2 regions of the Phytobacter cepae genome follow, and region 1 is predicted to be linked to the other one. Evidence: riboswitches for the same ligand, from Rfam matches in the RefSeq annotation. Region 1 holds a riboswitch; the other holds the start of a gene.
The links. A riboswitch is a leader RNA that binds a small molecule or an ion and turns the genes downstream of it on or off. The one in region 1 is predicted to bind cobalamin.

Region 1 (8,284 bases):
ACCGGGGCGTCGAAAGCCTCTTCGCCCATCACGCCTCCCGCATGTGATAAAGGAACGCGTTAATGATCGCCGCCGCAACGTTGCTACCGCCTTTGCGACCGAGTGCGGCAATCCCCGGCAGGCCGCTTTCTACCAATGCATCCTTTGATTCAGCCGCGCCGACAAAACCGACCGGTACACCGACCACGCCGCGCACCTGGACATTTTTTTCCAGTAAGCGGAACAGCGCGGTGGGAGCATTGCCAAAGACAAAGACCTTCTCGCCTTCATCAGTGAGCGCCAGGTCTACGGCTGCCATCGAACGTGTGATGCTGTTTTCTTTCGCGGCCCGCACAACGCGCGGATCACTGATGTAGCACTTCACTTCTCCGCCAAACTTCGCCAGCAGCGTTTTGTTGATTCCCGACAGCGCCATGGTGGTATCGGTGTAGAGGGTACAGCCGCTGCGCAGCGCGCTGCCGAGGGTTGCCAGCGCATCGGGAGAGAACCACAGGATATCAAGCCAGTCGAAATCGGCAGTGGTATGAATGACACGTTTGATGATGGCTTCGTGCAGCGGGCTGGCGAAACGGTAGTCAGGCCGTGTCTCGCGAATAATGTCGCCAATGATGACAAAGCTCTTGTCCTCAATGGCCTGAGGTTGTTGTAAATAATCCATCGTTTTCATAAGAGTGCTGCTCCTGCCAGCGTAACCTGCATAAGCGCAAACAAGCCCAGCGCCAGAGTGGACGCCACCCACATCAACCGGATTGTGTGCGAAATATCCTCAACGGTGATGGCGCGAGTATCATCGCCAATCCAGGGCTTATCTACGCGCTCACCAAAATAGTCATTTGGGCCACCCAAACGCACACCCAGCGCGCCGGCCACGGTTCCTTCCGGCCATGCGCAGTTGGGACTGCTGTGGTTGCGGCGATCGCGCCAGCCTACGCGCAGCGCATCTCTGGCGTTTAGTCTGCAGAACACCGCAGCGAAGCTCAGTAACAACCAACTCAGACGCGCAGGAATAAAGTTGGCAACGTCATCGAGACGCGCGCTGACCATCCCGATGGCACGGTATTTTTCATGTTTATAGCCGACCATCGAATCCAGGGTGTTAACGGCTTTGTATGCCATCGCCAGCGGCGCACCGCCGATTAACAAGAAGAACAAGGGGGCAATAACGCCATCTACCGTGTTTTCGGCGACGGTTTCGACCACCGCACGGGCGATCTGTGGCGGTTGCAGTTGTGTGGTATCGCGACCCACAATCCACGAGAGTTTTTCCCGACTTTCACTCAGGGTGCCGTGGCGTAGCGCCCGCTCCACTTCACGCGCCGCGTCGTCCAGGCAACGGGCCGCCAGCAGGGTATAAATCATCCATACTTCAACGCACCAGCCGAACCAGGGGTGAACCCAGTTAGCAAGGGTTAACACTCCCCATGCCGTAGCCCAGGTGACACCCACCACCACCAGCCACATCACCCCGCCCCCCATGCACAGGGCACTCCCGGAATGAAAAACCCGGCGAATGGCGGCTTGCGTGAGGTTGATTAAAGCGCCAATCCAGCGCACCGGATGCGGCCAGTGAGGCGGGTCACCCAACCAGCGGTCCAGTAGCCATGCCACGCACCAGGCCAGGATAGTCATGCCACACCCCTTGCGGCCTGGATCCAGCGGTTAAGCATCTGCGGGCGCTGGGCAAAATGAATATGCAGGTAACTGGCGTAAGTGTTGCCCACCTGCCATCCGCCCTGCCATTGCGACAAGATTTTGTTATCCCGTGTCTTCTGGCAATCCATCACGGCGTTCAGTTCAGAGGTAAAGTCGGAGTAATGGAACTCATGCCCGCGTAGCGTTTCGCCTGCATCCGCAAGCAGCGTTGGCTGGCGTGCGGTGGCTTCGCAGTAGCCAAAGCGGGTCAGCCGTTTGCCCATCTCGCTGTGACCCGGGATCACCCCGGCAAAGGCATGCACATGACCGTCGGTGTCGCGCAAGGTAGACCCCAGATACATAAGGCCACCGCATTCTGCGTAGATCGCCACACCACGATGATGTGCCGCGCGAATGGCTTCCAGCATAGGGATGTTAGCCGCAAGCGCACGGGCGTGGAGCTCCGGGTAACCGCCGCCAAGCCACAGCATCTGGCATGCCGGCAGTTCGGTGTCGTGAAGCGGGCTGAAGCGGATGATTTTTACACCTGCCCTTTCCAGCAGCTGCAGGTTATCCGGGTAGTAAAAATTGAAGGCTTCATCATCGGCCAGGGCCAGGGTTAACCCCGCGCCCGCGTCTGTAGCAGGCAGCGGAGGCCACTTCCCTTCGGGTAATGCAGCAAGCTTGCTGAGGGAAAGGAGTTTGTCGATATCCAGCGTTTGTTCGATCCGCGCGGCAAAGTCATGCCAGGGTTGAGCGTCGATAAGGGATTCACGCGCGGTGACCAGTCCGAGGTGACGCTCAGGCAGTTTCACGCCTGGCGTGACGGGCACATACCCCAGCGCCGGAATACCGCAGTAATGTTCAATCGCATGTTTGAGAAGCTGATAGTGGTTATCGCTGTTGACGCGATTAACGATGACGCCAGCAATGTTCAGTTCGGGATCGAATTGCTGGAATCCCATCACGGTTGCCGCAATGGAGGTGGAGACCGCTTTGCCATCTACCAGCAGAATAACCGGTACGCCAAGCTGCCTGGCAAGGGCGGCACTGCTGCAATAATTCGGATCGGTGCCGAAGCCATCATAAAGGCCCATCACGCCTTCAATTACCGCCACATCGGCGTATGGCATCTGCTGATTAAACAGGGCATTAAGCGTGGCTTCCGGCAGCATAAAGCTGTCCAGGTTACGAGAGGAGACGCCCGTAATGGCAGTGTGCCAGGCGGTATCGAGGTAATCCGGGCCGACTTTAAAAGGCTGCACCCGCATACCTTGCTGCTGTAACACATGCAGCAGACCGAGCGTGACGGTGGTTTTCCCACAGCCACTTCCGGTACCGGCAAGAATAAAGGCACAATGCCCGTCAGACATACCTTAAAACCCTATTCAGGGTGGAAAGGCTGAGTCAGGATGCGCGTGGTCCCAGTGCGATGACTGTACGCTTCTCTGCAACCGACTTCCCACCGAAGTTGTTGTGTGTCACCTGTCAGGTCGGTCTTCTGGCTTAGCGTCATCCTCACCCGTCCTTCCCGACCGTTGGTCAGTGGCGTTTACGGGGTTGTCAGCATCACAGCAGCGGGGGCTGCGGGGGATTCACACCCCCTTCCCTGCCACAAAATTTTTGTGGCGAACCTGATGGCTTCATGGGAGACCTTTCACCCAAGACCATGACCTCTGGTTGGGCTAAACAGTCATTTTCCCTGACTGCAATCTATCGCATCAGGGAAATAAAAACTGGTTCAGTTTATCCGCCTGCAGACAATAATTTGTTGCGCTATAACAATTTATTGCCAGGCATTACTGCTGAGATGTTATCAGAACAGCCATTAAGACGAATAAACTGTATTCCCGAACAACAAAATATTGTTCTCGAAAATTTAATCACCGTCATAATTTGCATTATTTTGCAGGCGAAAAACTTGTGGCGTGACCTGATATGTCTGACGGAAAACTTTGCAAAAATAGCTGGTTTGAGAAAATCCTAAATTGCGCGCAATACTGGCTATACTCCAGTCGCTATGGCACAGCATTTCTTTTGCACTGGCCATTCGCTGACGGTTTACCCACGCGTTAAAACCAATACCCTGATATTTTTTAAACAATTTACTGAAGTAGTAAGGACTAAGGTAAACATGCGCTGCCACGTCTTCAAGGCGAAGTTCGTCAGAGAGATGTGCATCAATATAGCGCAATGCCTTCTTCATTTTGCTGTCATGTGGCCCCTGAATGCGACTGGTTTTGCTTTGCTCCTGCGACTGCTGCTGATCTTTGATAACAACAAAATTGAGCTGTTTTTTCAGGCAGTTTTCAACGATAAGTTTCAGCAAATCGGCGGAGGCGATAACTCTGGAATAATCCATTTCAGGCACGTTGAGAAACTCATCCATCAGTTTCTGATCGGCCTGCCAGCGATCGTCAATATTCAAAATATTAATTAAATCAACGCTTTCACCTTCACGCAAACGTACCTGCCCGCAGAGTACAAAACCAACCAGGTGTCCGGCGATGACCAGGGGGATAGAAAAGTCTGTTAACCCAGCGTGGCAACGATAGATGCAGGGCTGGTTTGATTTCGATGCTTCAAAACCGCCGCAGCGGTCGCTCATGCGACAGCGGGCGCTATGCTGGGCGTTCTGCCGCATCATCTGGCAAAAAGGGGTAAAATTAAAAAGCTCGGAAATTTCTTCGCCGTGGATATTAACGACAACAACGGCCAGACCGGTGGCTTGTGCAAAATCCTGGGCGATTTTATTAATGAGTTCCGAGTTGAGGGCACTCGCAGAAATCATGATAAAACCTCTCAGTTAATTTTAATTTATTGTTATAAAAAACCGATTCGTTTACATATCATTAAACTTGCAGCTTAATTGCTGGCAAGATGAGGAGTAAACTTTTGCAAGATAACAAAAGTCTCCCATCTCTGGGAGACGATTTCGTGCTTTCGTGAAAGCAGATCACGAAATACTTTTCGCGTTACCGCGTCTTTCAGTCGCTTATTCCGATAATTTCTTAATTTTCGCTCTCATCAAGCTTACATGTATTACAGGGGAGATTTTTACCGATCAGGTATCGATAGCAGGCAGCACCTATACACCCGCCAATAATCGGTGCAAATATAGGCACCAGAAAATAAGGGATGTTGCGACCTCCCGTGAATGCTATTTCATCCCAGCCAGCAAAAAAGAGAAACAGCTTTGGACCAAAATCGCGAGCCGGGTTCATCGCAAACCCGGTTAAAGGCCCTATTGAAGCCCCAATGACCGCAACAAGTATGCCAATAAGCAGCGGGGCCAGAGGCCCACGAGGGACGCCATTACCGTCATCCGTCAATGCCATAATCATGCATAAAAAAATTGAAGTGATGACAATTTCAACCAATGCGGCTTGCCAGACACTGATGGCAGCTGCGGGGTAGGTGGTGAACAACCCAGCCAGTTGCAAACTTTCCGCGCTACCTCTGACCAGATGGTGGGCTGTTTCAAACTCAATAAACAGATTATGGTAGAGCAGATAGGCCATCGCCGCTCCGCCAAAAGCGCCCGCAATTTGCACAACAATGTAGGGAACGACTTTCCTTACGGGGAAACAAGCAAACAGCCATAGTGCCAGGGTAACCGCCGGATTCAGATGCGCACCTGAAACCCCCGCCGTCAGATAAACAGCCAGCGATATACCCAGCCCCCAGATAATACAGATTTCCCACCAACCCAGCGTGACGCCGGCAACCTTCATTGCGCACAAGCAGCCAATGCCAAAAAACATGAAAAGCCCTGTGCCTAAAAACTCGGCGATGCATTGCGCCTTAAGTGAATCATTCATTTGTCACCTTCCAGGTAGAATCACGATCTCACCAGCACGCCTGTAGCTGGCAGCAGAGTACAACGCCGCACACTATAAAAACGCCCGGATAAAAAGTGTTGGCAACCTCGCGAGTTAAGTACCAAAAAAATCGCCTCTTAATAACACTATATTGCGATCTAAATAAACGAAAATTGAAGGCTAACCCTTTATTCACGGTGCATTCTGGCGTATTGCAAATAACAAATAATTGCTTTTATTGATGTGCGGATTTATAGCCCTGCTCACAAATCACTCTCGCGTGCGCAATTAGCACAACACATTAAACCTGTCACGAATAAAAATACAAAACTGATATTTAAATAGCAATAATTTACCATACCATAAAATAATTTAAATCATTAAAATCAATAGATTAGATAAAAATAATGCAATTATTTTGCCTGATTAAGCCAGGAAGTTTTGAATGTAATTCCAAGAGAGCCATTCTTTTTCCTCGCGAATTTGTATATTCGAAAAATCAGGGCAACCTTATCGAGGTCATTATGCAACAAGAAGCATTAGGAATGGTGGAAACCAAAGGTTTGACGGCCGCTATTGAAGCAGCCGATGCGATGGTTAAATCCGCCAATGTCATGTTAGTGGGCTACGAAAAAATAGGTTCTGGCCTGGTAACAGTGATTGTTCGCGGTGACGTTGGCGCCGTGAAAGCAGCGACGGATGCAGGTGCTGCCGCAGCCGCGCAGGTGGGTGAAGTGAAAGCCGTACACGTCATCCCGCGTCCGCACACTGATGTTGAAAAAATCTTACCCAAGGGAATTAGCCAATGAGTAGCAATGACCTGGTCGAACAGATCATGGCGAAGGTGATTGCCAAAGTATCCTCACCGGCATCACCGGCCTCCCCCCCTGTAACCCATCCCACACGAGAGACAGCTATGGCTGAAAAAAGCTGCAGTTTAACGGAATTTGTCGGCACAGCGATCGGCGACACGGTTGGTCTGGTTATCGCCAATGTCGACAGCGCACTTCTTGATGCAATGAAGCTTGAAAAACGTTATCGCTCAATTGGCATTCTTGGGGCACGCACCGGTGCGGGCCCGCACATCATGGCGGCGGATGAAGCCGTCAAAGCCACCAACACGGAAGTGATCAGTATTGAATTACCCCGTGACACCAAAGGCGGTGCGGGCCACGGCTCACTGATTCTGCTTGGTGGCAATGACGTCTCCGACGTTAAGCGCGCCATTGAAGTGGCACTCAAAGAATTGGATCGCACCTTTGGCGATGTGTACGCCAACGAAGCGGGCCATATCGAGTTGCAATACACCGCCCGCGCAAGCTATGCGCTGGAAAAAGCCTTTGGCGCCCCCGTGGGGCGTGCCTGCGGCGTGATTGTCGGCGCACCAGCCTCGGTTGGGGTTCTGATGGCTGATACCGCACTGAAATCAGCGAATGTCGAAGTGGTCGCCTATAGCTCGCCGGCCAATGGCACCAGCTTCAGTAACGAAGCCATTCTGGTCATCTCCGGGGATTCCGGAGCCGTTCGCCAGTCCGTCATTTCTGCCCGTGAAATCGGGAAAACCGTGCTGGGCACCCTGGGCGCTGAACCGAAAAACGACCGCCCGTCCTACATCTGATAACAGAGAGGCTGTTTCATGAGATCGAAAAGATTTGAAGCGCTGGCGAAACGCCCTGTTAACCAGGACGGTTTTGTGAAGGAGTGGATTGAAGAAGGCTTTATCGCAATGGAAAGCCCGAACGATCCTAAGCCCTCAATTCGCATCGTCGACGGCGTGGTCACTGAATTAGACGGTAAACCCGTCAGTCAGTTTGACCTGATTGACCACTTTATTGCCCGCTACGGCATTAACCTGCAGCGCGCAGAAGAAGTCATGAAAATGGATTCCGTAAAGCTCGCCAATATGCTTTGCGATCCCAATGTAAAACGCAGCGACATCGTACCGCTGACCACCGCCATGACACCCGCGAAGATTGTGGAAGTGGTTTCGCACATGAACGTGGTCGAGATGATGATGTCCATGCAAAAAATGCGTGCACGTCGTACCCCTTCTCAACAGGCGCACGTCACTAACGTCAAAGACAATCCGGTACAAATCGCCGCCGACGCGGCCGAGGGAGCTTATCGCGGATTTGACGAGCAGGAAACGACCGTTGCCGTCGCACGCTATGCCCCCTTCAACGCTATCGCCCTGCTGGTGGGCTCTCAGGTTGGACGCCCAGGGGTACTGACCCAGTGTTCACTGGAAGAAGCGACCGAATTGAAACTCGGTATGCTTGGCCACACCTGTTATGCAGAAACCATTTCGGTTTATGGTACCGAACCTGTCTTCACCGATGGTGACGATACCCCGTGGTCGAAGGGTTTTCTCGCCTCTTCATACGCCTCTCGCGGCCTGAAAATGCGTTTTACTTCCGGCTCGGGTTCAGAAGTACAGATGGGTTATGCCGAAGGCAAATCCATGCTTTATCTCGAAGCTCGCTGCATTTACATCACGAAAGCTGCGGGGGTTCAGGGGCTGCAAAATGGTTCCGTCAGCTGCGTCGGCGTTCCTTCCGCTGTGCCGTCAGGGATCCGCGCCATTCTGGCAGAAAACCTGATTTGTGCCGCGCTGGACCTGGAATGTGCGTCCAGTAACGACCAGACCTTTACCCACTCGGATATGCGCCGTACGGCTCGTCTTCTGATGCAGTTCCTGCCGGGTACTGACTTTATCTCCTCCGGTTACTCCGCTGTACCGAACTACGACAACATGTTCGCCGGTTCAAACGAAGACGCCGAAGACTTTGATGATTACAACGTCCTGCAACGTGACCTGAAAGTCGACGGTG
Region 2 (8,284 bases), 2.1 Mb from region 1:
TGGCGGCACTGGTGCTGGATGGCATTCAGGTGAAGCGTCCACGTTGTCAGGAAGCCGCGCAACAGGGCTATGCTAACGCGACAGAGCTGGCGGATTACCTGGTGGCCAAAGGCGTTCCGTTCCGTGAAGCACACCATATTGTGGGCGAAGCGGTGGTTGAAGCTATTCGCCAGGGCAAACCGTTGGAAGATCTGGCGCTGGCAGATTTGCAGAAATTCAGTGCGGTTATCGCGGATGATGTCTATCCGATCCTGTCGCTGCAATCCTGCCTCGATAAGCGCGCCGCAAAAGGCGGTGTATCTCCACAACAGGTCTCACAGGCGATTGCGGATGCAAAAGGGCGTTTAGTGTAATTATCAGTCGCCTGATGCCCTCACTCCGGCCCTTTGCTCACAGGCAGAGGGAGCAAAACAGCCTGACCTTGCGTTGGGCTTTTTTACGCAAAAAAAAGCGGACACACAGGTCCGCAAAATGTTCACGTTGGCTTTAGTTATTCAGAGAGATAGAGGCAGTGGCATCAAGGGTAATGGTGACCGCTTCGTTTCTGGAGTTAATTATTGTACAGAAGGCTTGATAGGGATAATCGTTCATTGCTATTCTATCTATCGCCATGAACTATCGTGGCGACGGAGGATGAATAATGAATATTCGTGATCTTGAATATCTGGTGGCGTTAGCAGAACACCGCCATTTTCGCCGTGCAGCGGATTCCTGCCATGTCAGCCAGCCAACCCTGAGCGGGCAAATACGTAAACTGGAAGACGAGCTTGGCGTGATGCTTTTAGAGCGCACCAGCCGCAAAGTCCTGTTTACACAGGCCGGTCTGTTGCTGGTTGATCAGGCACGCACTGTGTTGCGTGAGGTCAAAGTGCTCAAGGAGATGGCAAGCCAGCAGGGGGAAGCGATGTCCGGCCCACTGCATATTGGTCTAATCCCCACCGTTGGACCTTACCTGCTGCCGCAAATTATTCCTTTGCTGCATCAGACGTTCCCGAAGCTGGAAATGTATTTGCACGAAGCGCAAACCCATCAATTACTGGCGCAGCTGGACAGCGGCAAACTCGATTGTGCCATTCTCGCGCTGGTGAAAGAAAGTGAAGCCTTTATTGAAGTACCGCTGTTTGATGAGCCAATGATGCTGGCAATTTATGCCGATCATCCATGGGCGAATCGTGACCGCGTACCGATGGCCGACCTGGCAGGTGAGAAATTGCTTATGCTGGAAGATGGGCACTGCCTGCGCGATCAGGCAATGGGCTTCTGCTTTGAAGCGGGTGCTGAAGAAGACACCCATTTCCGGGCAACCAGCCTTGAGACGCTGCGCAACATGGTGGCGGCAGGAAGCGGTATTACTTTGCTGCCTGCACTGTCCGTTCCGCGCGAACGTGAGCGTGATGGGGTGATTTATCTGCCCTGTATCAAGCCAGAACCCCGGCGTACCGTTGGGTTGGTTTATCGCCCGGGTTCCCCGCTGCGTAGCCGTTATGAACAGCTGGCAGAGGCCATCCGCAGTACGATGGATGGCCATTTCGACAGCGCGTTAAAACAGGCGGTTTAAACCGTTTAACGCGGCTACCCGATAGGCTTCCGCCATGGTCGGGTAGTTAAAGGTGGTGTTAACAAAGTACTCGATCGTGTTACCGCCGCCTTTCTGCTCCATTATCGCCTGGCCAATGTGAATGATTTCGGCCGCGCGCTCGCCAAAGCAATGAATACCTAGAATTTCTTTGGTTTCACGATGGAACAAGATTTTCAGCGTGCCCACACTCATCCCGACGATTTGCGCCCGCGCCAGGTGCTTAAATTGCGCCCGACCCACTTCATAAGGCACTTTCATCGCCGTCAATTGCTGCTCGGTTTTGCCCACCGAACTGATTTCAGGAATGGTGTAGATCCCGGTCGGAATATCTTCAATCAGATGCGCGGTGGCTTCCCCTTTCATCATCGCCTGGGCGGCGATCCGGCCCTGGTCATAGGCTGCAGAGGCCAGGCTCGGGTAACCAATGACGTCTCCCACTGCATAAACATGCTGCAGCGCGGTCTGGTACATGCTGTTGACCTTTAACTGCCCACGTCCGTCAGCATCCAGCCCGATGTTTTCCAACTGCAGACTGTCGGTGTTGCCGGTGCGTCCGTTGGCGTAGAGGAGGCAATCTGCTTTCACTTTCTTACCGGATTTCAGGTGCATAATCACACCGTCGTCCATGCCTTCTATACGCTCATACTCTTCGTTATGGCGAATCACCACACCGCTGTTCCAGAAGTGATAGGAAAGGGAGTCCGACATCTCCTGATCGAGGAAGGCCAGCAGGCGATCGCGGGTGTTGATCAGATCCACTTTGACGTTCATTCCTCTGAAGATCGATGCATATTCGCAGCCGATCACCCCCGCGCCATAGATGATCACATGGCGAGGTTCATGATGCATATTCAGAATGGAGTCGCTGTCGTAAATGCGCGGATGCGCAAAATCGGTATCGGTCGGGTGGTAAGGGCGTGAACCGCAGGCAATGACGAATTTTTCCGCCGTTAAGGTTTCAATCGAACCGTCCGGGCACTCCATGGCCAGCGTATGCGGGTCAACAAAATGCGCATTACCCTGCAGGATTTCACAGCGGTTACGCTCGTAAAAGCCCTGACGCATTTGCGTTTGCTGGTTAATCACGCTGTCTGCGTGATTCAGGATGTCGGCAAATGAGGAGCGAAGAATTCGGGTGTGGTCACTGTAAAGAGGGTTTTGATTGAATTCGATAATACGGCTGACAGCATGGCGAAGCGCTTTAGAAGGGATAGTTCCCCAGTGGGTACATCCGCCGCCCACATTATGATAGCGCTCAATGACCGCTACCCGGGCACCCTGTTTAACCAGTCCCATAGCAGCACCTTCACCGCCTGGGCCTGAGCCTATAACTATTGCGTCGTAATCGTAGGAATGTGGCATGGTAAGGCTTACCTGTTCTTATACATAAAAGCAACATAATAGTAACATCAACGGCAGGATAACCCAATTATCGTTGTGCTTTTTTCGTGCGGGAAAGCAGAAAGACCTCGTAAACAATCATTCACAATCCAGTACAATCCGATTAGTTTTATTCTCTGGTATAGTGCCAGCAGGTCTGCGGAAGGATTCAAGCATCGTGATGGGCGTAAGAGCGCAACAAAAAGAGAGAACCCGGCGTTCGCTGGTTGAAGCAGCATTCAGTCAACTGAGTGCCGAGCGTAGTTTCGCCAGTCTGAGCCTGCGCGAGGTGGCGCGTGAAGCGGGTATAGCCCCTACGTCCTTTTATCGTCATTTCCGCGATGTGGATGAACTTGGCCTGACGATGGTTGATGAGAGCGGTTTGATGCTGCGCCAACTGATGCGTCAGGCGCGTCAGCGTATTGCGAAAGGTGGCAGTGTTATCCGCACGTCAGTCTCAACGTTCATGGAATTTATCGGCAATAACCCTAATGCTTTCCAGTTGTTGCTGCGAGAGCGCTCCGGTACATCTGCGGCGTTTCGTGCGGCAGTAGCGCGTGAAATCCAGCATTTTATTGCGGAACTTGCCGACTATCTTGAACTCGAAAACCATATGCCGCGAGCGTTCACCGAAGCGCAGGCTGAGGCGATGGTGACGATTGTATTCAGTGCTGGTGCCGAGGCGCTGGATGTGGGCATTGAACAACGCAGGCAATTAGAAGAGCGACTGGTCTTACAGCTGAGGATGATTTCCAAAGGCGCGTATTACTGGTATCGCCGCGAACAAGAAAAAATGGCGCATCAACCCGATGAGTGAAGGATGAGTAATGAAACAGACAGGTCAAGATAAAGGTACGTTGCTGCTGGCGTTGATCGCTGGCTTATCGATTAATGGCACCTTTGCAGCGATTTTCAGCTCCATCGTGCCTTTCTCCGTATTCCCTATTATTTCACTGGTGCTGACGGTTTACTGTCTGCATCAGCGTTATCAAAATCGCACCATGCCGGTGGGCTTGCCCGGCCTTGCCGCCGCCTGTTTTATTCTCGGCGTGCTGCTTTACAGTACCGTGGTTCGTGCGGAATATCCGGACATTGGCTCCAACTTCTTCCCGGCGGTGCTGTCGGTGATTCTGGTGTTCTGGATCGGTTTCCGCATGCGTAACCGCAATCAGGGGCTATAGGCCGGATAAGGCATTTATGCCGCCATCCGGCAACCAGTATTACTTCGCTGTTAACAGAACCCCGCACTCCATATGGTGCGTATAGGGGAACTGATCGAACAGGGCCAGACGTTCAATGTTGTGCGTCTGGCTTAGCGTTTCAAGATTCTTACACAACGTTTCCGGGTTGCAGGAAATATATAAAATCCGGGGATAAGCCTGCACCATCTTCTCGGTTTCGCTGTCCAGTCCACTGCGTGGCGGATCGACGAAAATCGTCTCACACTGGTAGCTCTGCAAATCAATGCCCTGCAAGCGGTTAAATTCACGAACACCGTTCATGGCCTGAGTGAACTCTTCTGCCGACATACGGATAATCTGTACATTATCGATATGGTTTGCCGCAATGTTGTATTGCGCGGCGGCGACCGACGGCTTGGCAATTTCTGTCGCCAGAACGCGGTCGAAGTTACGGGCGAGTGCCAGCGAGAAGTTGCCATTACCGCAGTAGAGCTCCAGAAGATCCCCTGTTGACCCTTTTGTTGCACCCAGCGCCCACTCCAGCATCTGCACGTTCATGGCCGCATTGGGCTGTGTGAAGCTGTTTTCCACCTGACGGTAAATCATCTCTTTGCCGCCGACAGGCAGACGCTCGTCAATAAAGTCCTGGTCCAGCTCGATTTTGGTTTTGGTGGCACGGCCAATCAGATGCACATTCAGGTTTTGCGCACGCAGCGCATCACGCAGGCGGCTCGCCTCTTCACGCCATTCATCATCCAGTTTTTTATGGTAGAGCAAGGAAACAATCGCCTGATTACTCATGGTGGTCAGGTAATCAATCTGGAAGAGCTTGTGGCGAAGCGTTTTGTTCTCGCGCAGGTTCTCCATCAGCACGTTCATCAACTGATTAATCAGCTCGCTCGCGGCCGGAAAGCTGTCGACGCGGATGCGGCTTTTGGTCTGCTGATCGAAAATAATGTGGTAGAGGTCGTCGCCATCATGCCAGATGCGGAACTCGGCGCGCATACGATAGTGACTGACCGGCGAGCGGAACACCTCCGGTACGGGCGCGGAGAAGGGCGTCATCATCGACTGCAGACGCACGACTTTCTCGGCCAGTTGCGCTTCGTACTGTTCTGTTGGCAGGTGTTCGGGTGTCATCGTATTTCCTGAATGATTAAGAATAACGCGGGGATTGTAGGGATTGCTCAGGGGATGTCCAGCTTCAGATGTTTTTTCGATTCGTCTCATAGCAGTCTGGACATCTATATGTTTCTGAATGTAGCATCCCTGTTCCGGTCCTGTGAGTTAAAAGGGAATCCAGTGTGAATCTGGGGCTGACGCGCAGCGGTAAGGAAGGGTGGGATGATAGCGAAAGCAGACACTGCTTATACCCTAAATAATTCGAGTTGCAGGCAGGCGGCAACGCAGCGAGTCCCCAGGAGCTTACTGAAGTAAGTGACTGGGATGAGCGAGAAAAGCCAACGCACATGCAACTTGAAGTATGACGGGTAGATATAAAGTGGGAAGTCATCATCTTGTAGTACCCCCAAGCCCGAAGACCTACCGGAGTTACGTCGCATTTGGTGCCATCGTCGCGAGCTACTGAGGGTACCTGCGGCATCCTTCTTATTATGTGGATGCTCACACAATGATTAAAAAAGCTTCGCTGCTGACGGCTCTCTCCGTCACGGCATTTTCTGGCTGGGCGCAGGACAGCAACCCAGACACTCTGGTAGTGACAGCAAATCGTTTTCAACAGCCTGCTAAAACGGTACTGGCACCCACGGAAGTCGTTACCCGTGAAGATATCGATCGCTGGCAGTCCCGTTCGTTAGTGGATGTGCTTCGCCGACTTCCTGGCGTTGATATTGCGCAAAACGGCGGCCTGGGTCAGACCGCTTCCGTTTATGTGCGTGGCACAGAAGCGAAACACCTTCTGCTGCTGATTGATGGCGTGCCGGTCGCGCGCTCGGGTATTTCTAACGATCCTGAGCTCAACCAAATTCCCCTCTCTTTAGTACAACGCGTTGAATACATCCGTGGCCCACGCTCGACCGTTTACGGTTCCGGCGCAATCGGCGGTGTGGTTAACGTCATCACCCAGACCGGTAGCGAGCAATCGCAGATTAACGCCAGTGTCGGTTCGAAAGGCTACCAGACGTTGGATGGCACGGTCCGCCAACGTTTTGGCGACACTGTCGCCACTGCTGCAGGTTCTTACACCAGTACACGTGGGTTTAACGTTCAGCCTGACTCGTCATGGGATCATGATGCCGACCGTGACGGTTATCGCAATAAAACCTTCTGGGGAAGCCTGCAGCATAAGTTCAACGAGAACATTGACGGTTTCTTCCGCGGGTACAGCTTCAGCAATAATGTGGACTATGACCTGGGGAGCCCGCCATTTCTGCCGGAGTACAGTGCAGATGAACGTCAGTTGTATAGTCAGGGCTGGGATACCGGGCTGAGCTTTAACCAGGGGATCTACTCGTCCCAGCTGGTGGCGAGCTACCAGAAAAGCAAAGACTATAACTACAGCAGCATCTATGGTCGTTATGAAGACGGCACCACGCTGGATGACATGGAGCAGCGTTATATTCAGTGGGCGAATAATGTTGCAGTCGGTCATGGTTCGGTGAGCGCGGGCGCAGACTGGAAGCAGGAGCGTCTGGTGTCTTCTAATAAAACCTCCCGTGAAGCCTACGACCGTGATAACACCGGGCTCTACTTGTCTGGCCTGCAGCAGTTCGGCGACGTCACGCTGGAGGCCTCTGGCCGTGAGGACAAAGACGAGGAGTTCGGCTGGCACGGCACCTGGCAGACGGCTGCCGGTTGGGAGTTCGTTAAAGATTACCGTCTGACCGTTTCCTACGGCACAGGATTCCTGGCACCGTCTCTCGGTCAACAGTTTGGCGCGAAGCGTTTTAATATTGCTTCCAACCCGGATCTGAAGCCGGAAGAGTCTAAGCAATGGGAAGCGGGTGTTGAAGGGCTGACCGGACCGCTCGACTGGCGCCTGTCTGCTTATCGCTATGAGATTGATAATCTCATTACCTACAGCGACACGGCGTATTACAACATCAACTCGGCAACCATTAAGGGCGTAGAGTGGACGGGCAGTGTGGATACGGGCATCTTCTCGCACCGCGTTACGCTGCAATATATTGACCCGCGTGATGATGAAACGAACGAAGTGCTGCCGCGTCGTGCGAAGCGCCAGGCCAAGTATCAGCTTGACTGGGCGGTCTTCGATGTGGACATGAATCTCGCCTGGGAATATTTCGGTAAGCGCTATGACAACAGAACATCGACATACAATCCTGAGCAGCGCGTGCTGCCAAGCTACAGTACCGTCGATTTTTCTGCGTCATATCCAGTGACCTCTCACCTGACAGTTCGTGGTAAAATAGCTAACCTGTTCGATAAAGACTACGAGACAGCTTATGGCTACCAAACTGCAGGACGAGAATACACCTTGTCTGGCAGCTACACCTTCTAAACTACGGCCCACCGTGCTGGTGTTTGACTCCGGCGTCGGTGGGTTATCGGTTTATGATGAGATCCGGCATCTCCTGCCGGATCTGCATTACATCTACGCCTTCGATAACGTTGCCTTTCCTTATGGAGAAAAGAGCGAAGCGTTTATTGTTGAGCGTGTGGTGGAAATCGTCACCGCCGTTCAGGCTCAATACCCACTTTCTCTCGCCATTATCGCCTGTAACACCGCCAGTACCGTTTCTCTTCCAGCATTACGCGAAAAATTCGCCTTCCCCGTGGTCGGTGTTGTGCCGGCAATCAAGCCGGCGGCACGTTTAACCGCCAACGGCGTGGTGGGATTACTGGCAACACGGGCGACGGTGAAACGGCCTTATACTCATGAGCTGATTTCCCGTTTTGCCAACGAGTGCAAAATCGAAATGCTGGGTTCTGCTGAGATGGTTGAGCTCGCGGAAGCGAAGTTACACGGCAAGCCGGTCCCGCTTGATGAAGTAAAAAAAATTCTCCGTCCGTGGCTGCGTATGGCAGAGCCGCCAGATACCGTGGTTCTCGGCTGTACTCACTTCCCTCTATTACATGATGAGTTAGTGCAGGTGTTGCCGGAAGGCACGCGTCTCATTGATTCCGGGGCGGCTATTGCGCGCCGTACTGCCTGGCTGCTGGA

Region 2: another riboswitch for cobalamin. It lies ahead of btuB (TonB-dependent vitamin B12 receptor BtuB); the one in region 1 lies ahead of ACUY4Q_RS09015 (cobyrinic acid a,c-diamide synthase CobB).

What each region holds. Positions count from the first base shown of each region.
Region 1 covers NZ_CM135107.1:1,944,541-1,952,824, reverse strand. Annotated here, with positions in the region: gene cbiD (cobalt-precorrin-5B (C(1))-methyltransferase CbiD) at 1-29, opposite strand, end outside; gene ACUY4Q_RS09025 (cobalt-precorrin-8 methylmutase) at 29-658, opposite strand; gene cbiB (adenosylcobinamide-phosphate synthase CbiB) at 664-1,629, opposite strand; gene ACUY4Q_RS09015 (cobyrinic acid a,c-diamide synthase CobB) at 1,626-3,005, opposite strand; cobalamin riboswitch at 3,107-3,285, opposite strand; gene pocR (transcriptional regulator PocR) at 3,512-4,423, opposite strand; gene ACUY4Q_RS09005 (MIP/aquaporin family protein) at 4,644-5,453, opposite strand; gene pduA (propanediol utilization microcompartment protein PduA) at 5,978-6,262, shown strand; gene pduB (propanediol utilization microcompartment protein PduB) at 6,259-7,071, shown strand; gene pduC (propanediol dehydratase large subunit PduC) at 7,090-8,284, shown strand, end outside.
Region 2 covers NZ_CM135107.1:4,983,138-4,991,421, reverse strand. Annotated here, with positions in the region: gene argH (argininosuccinate lyase) at 1-353, shown strand, start outside; gene oxyR (DNA-binding transcriptional regulator OxyR) at 641-1,558, shown strand; gene sthA (Si-specific NAD(P)(+) transhydrogenase) at 1,541-2,941, opposite strand; gene fabR (HTH-type transcriptional repressor FabR) at 3,138-3,776, shown strand; gene ACUY4Q_RS23380 (YijD family membrane protein) at 3,787-4,140, shown strand; gene trmA (tRNA (uridine(54)-C5)-methyltransferase TrmA) at 4,180-5,280, opposite strand; cobalamin riboswitch at 5,399-5,704, shown strand; gene btuB (TonB-dependent vitamin B12 receptor BtuB) at 5,771-7,621, shown strand; gene murI (glutamate racemase) at 7,566-8,284, shown strand, end outside.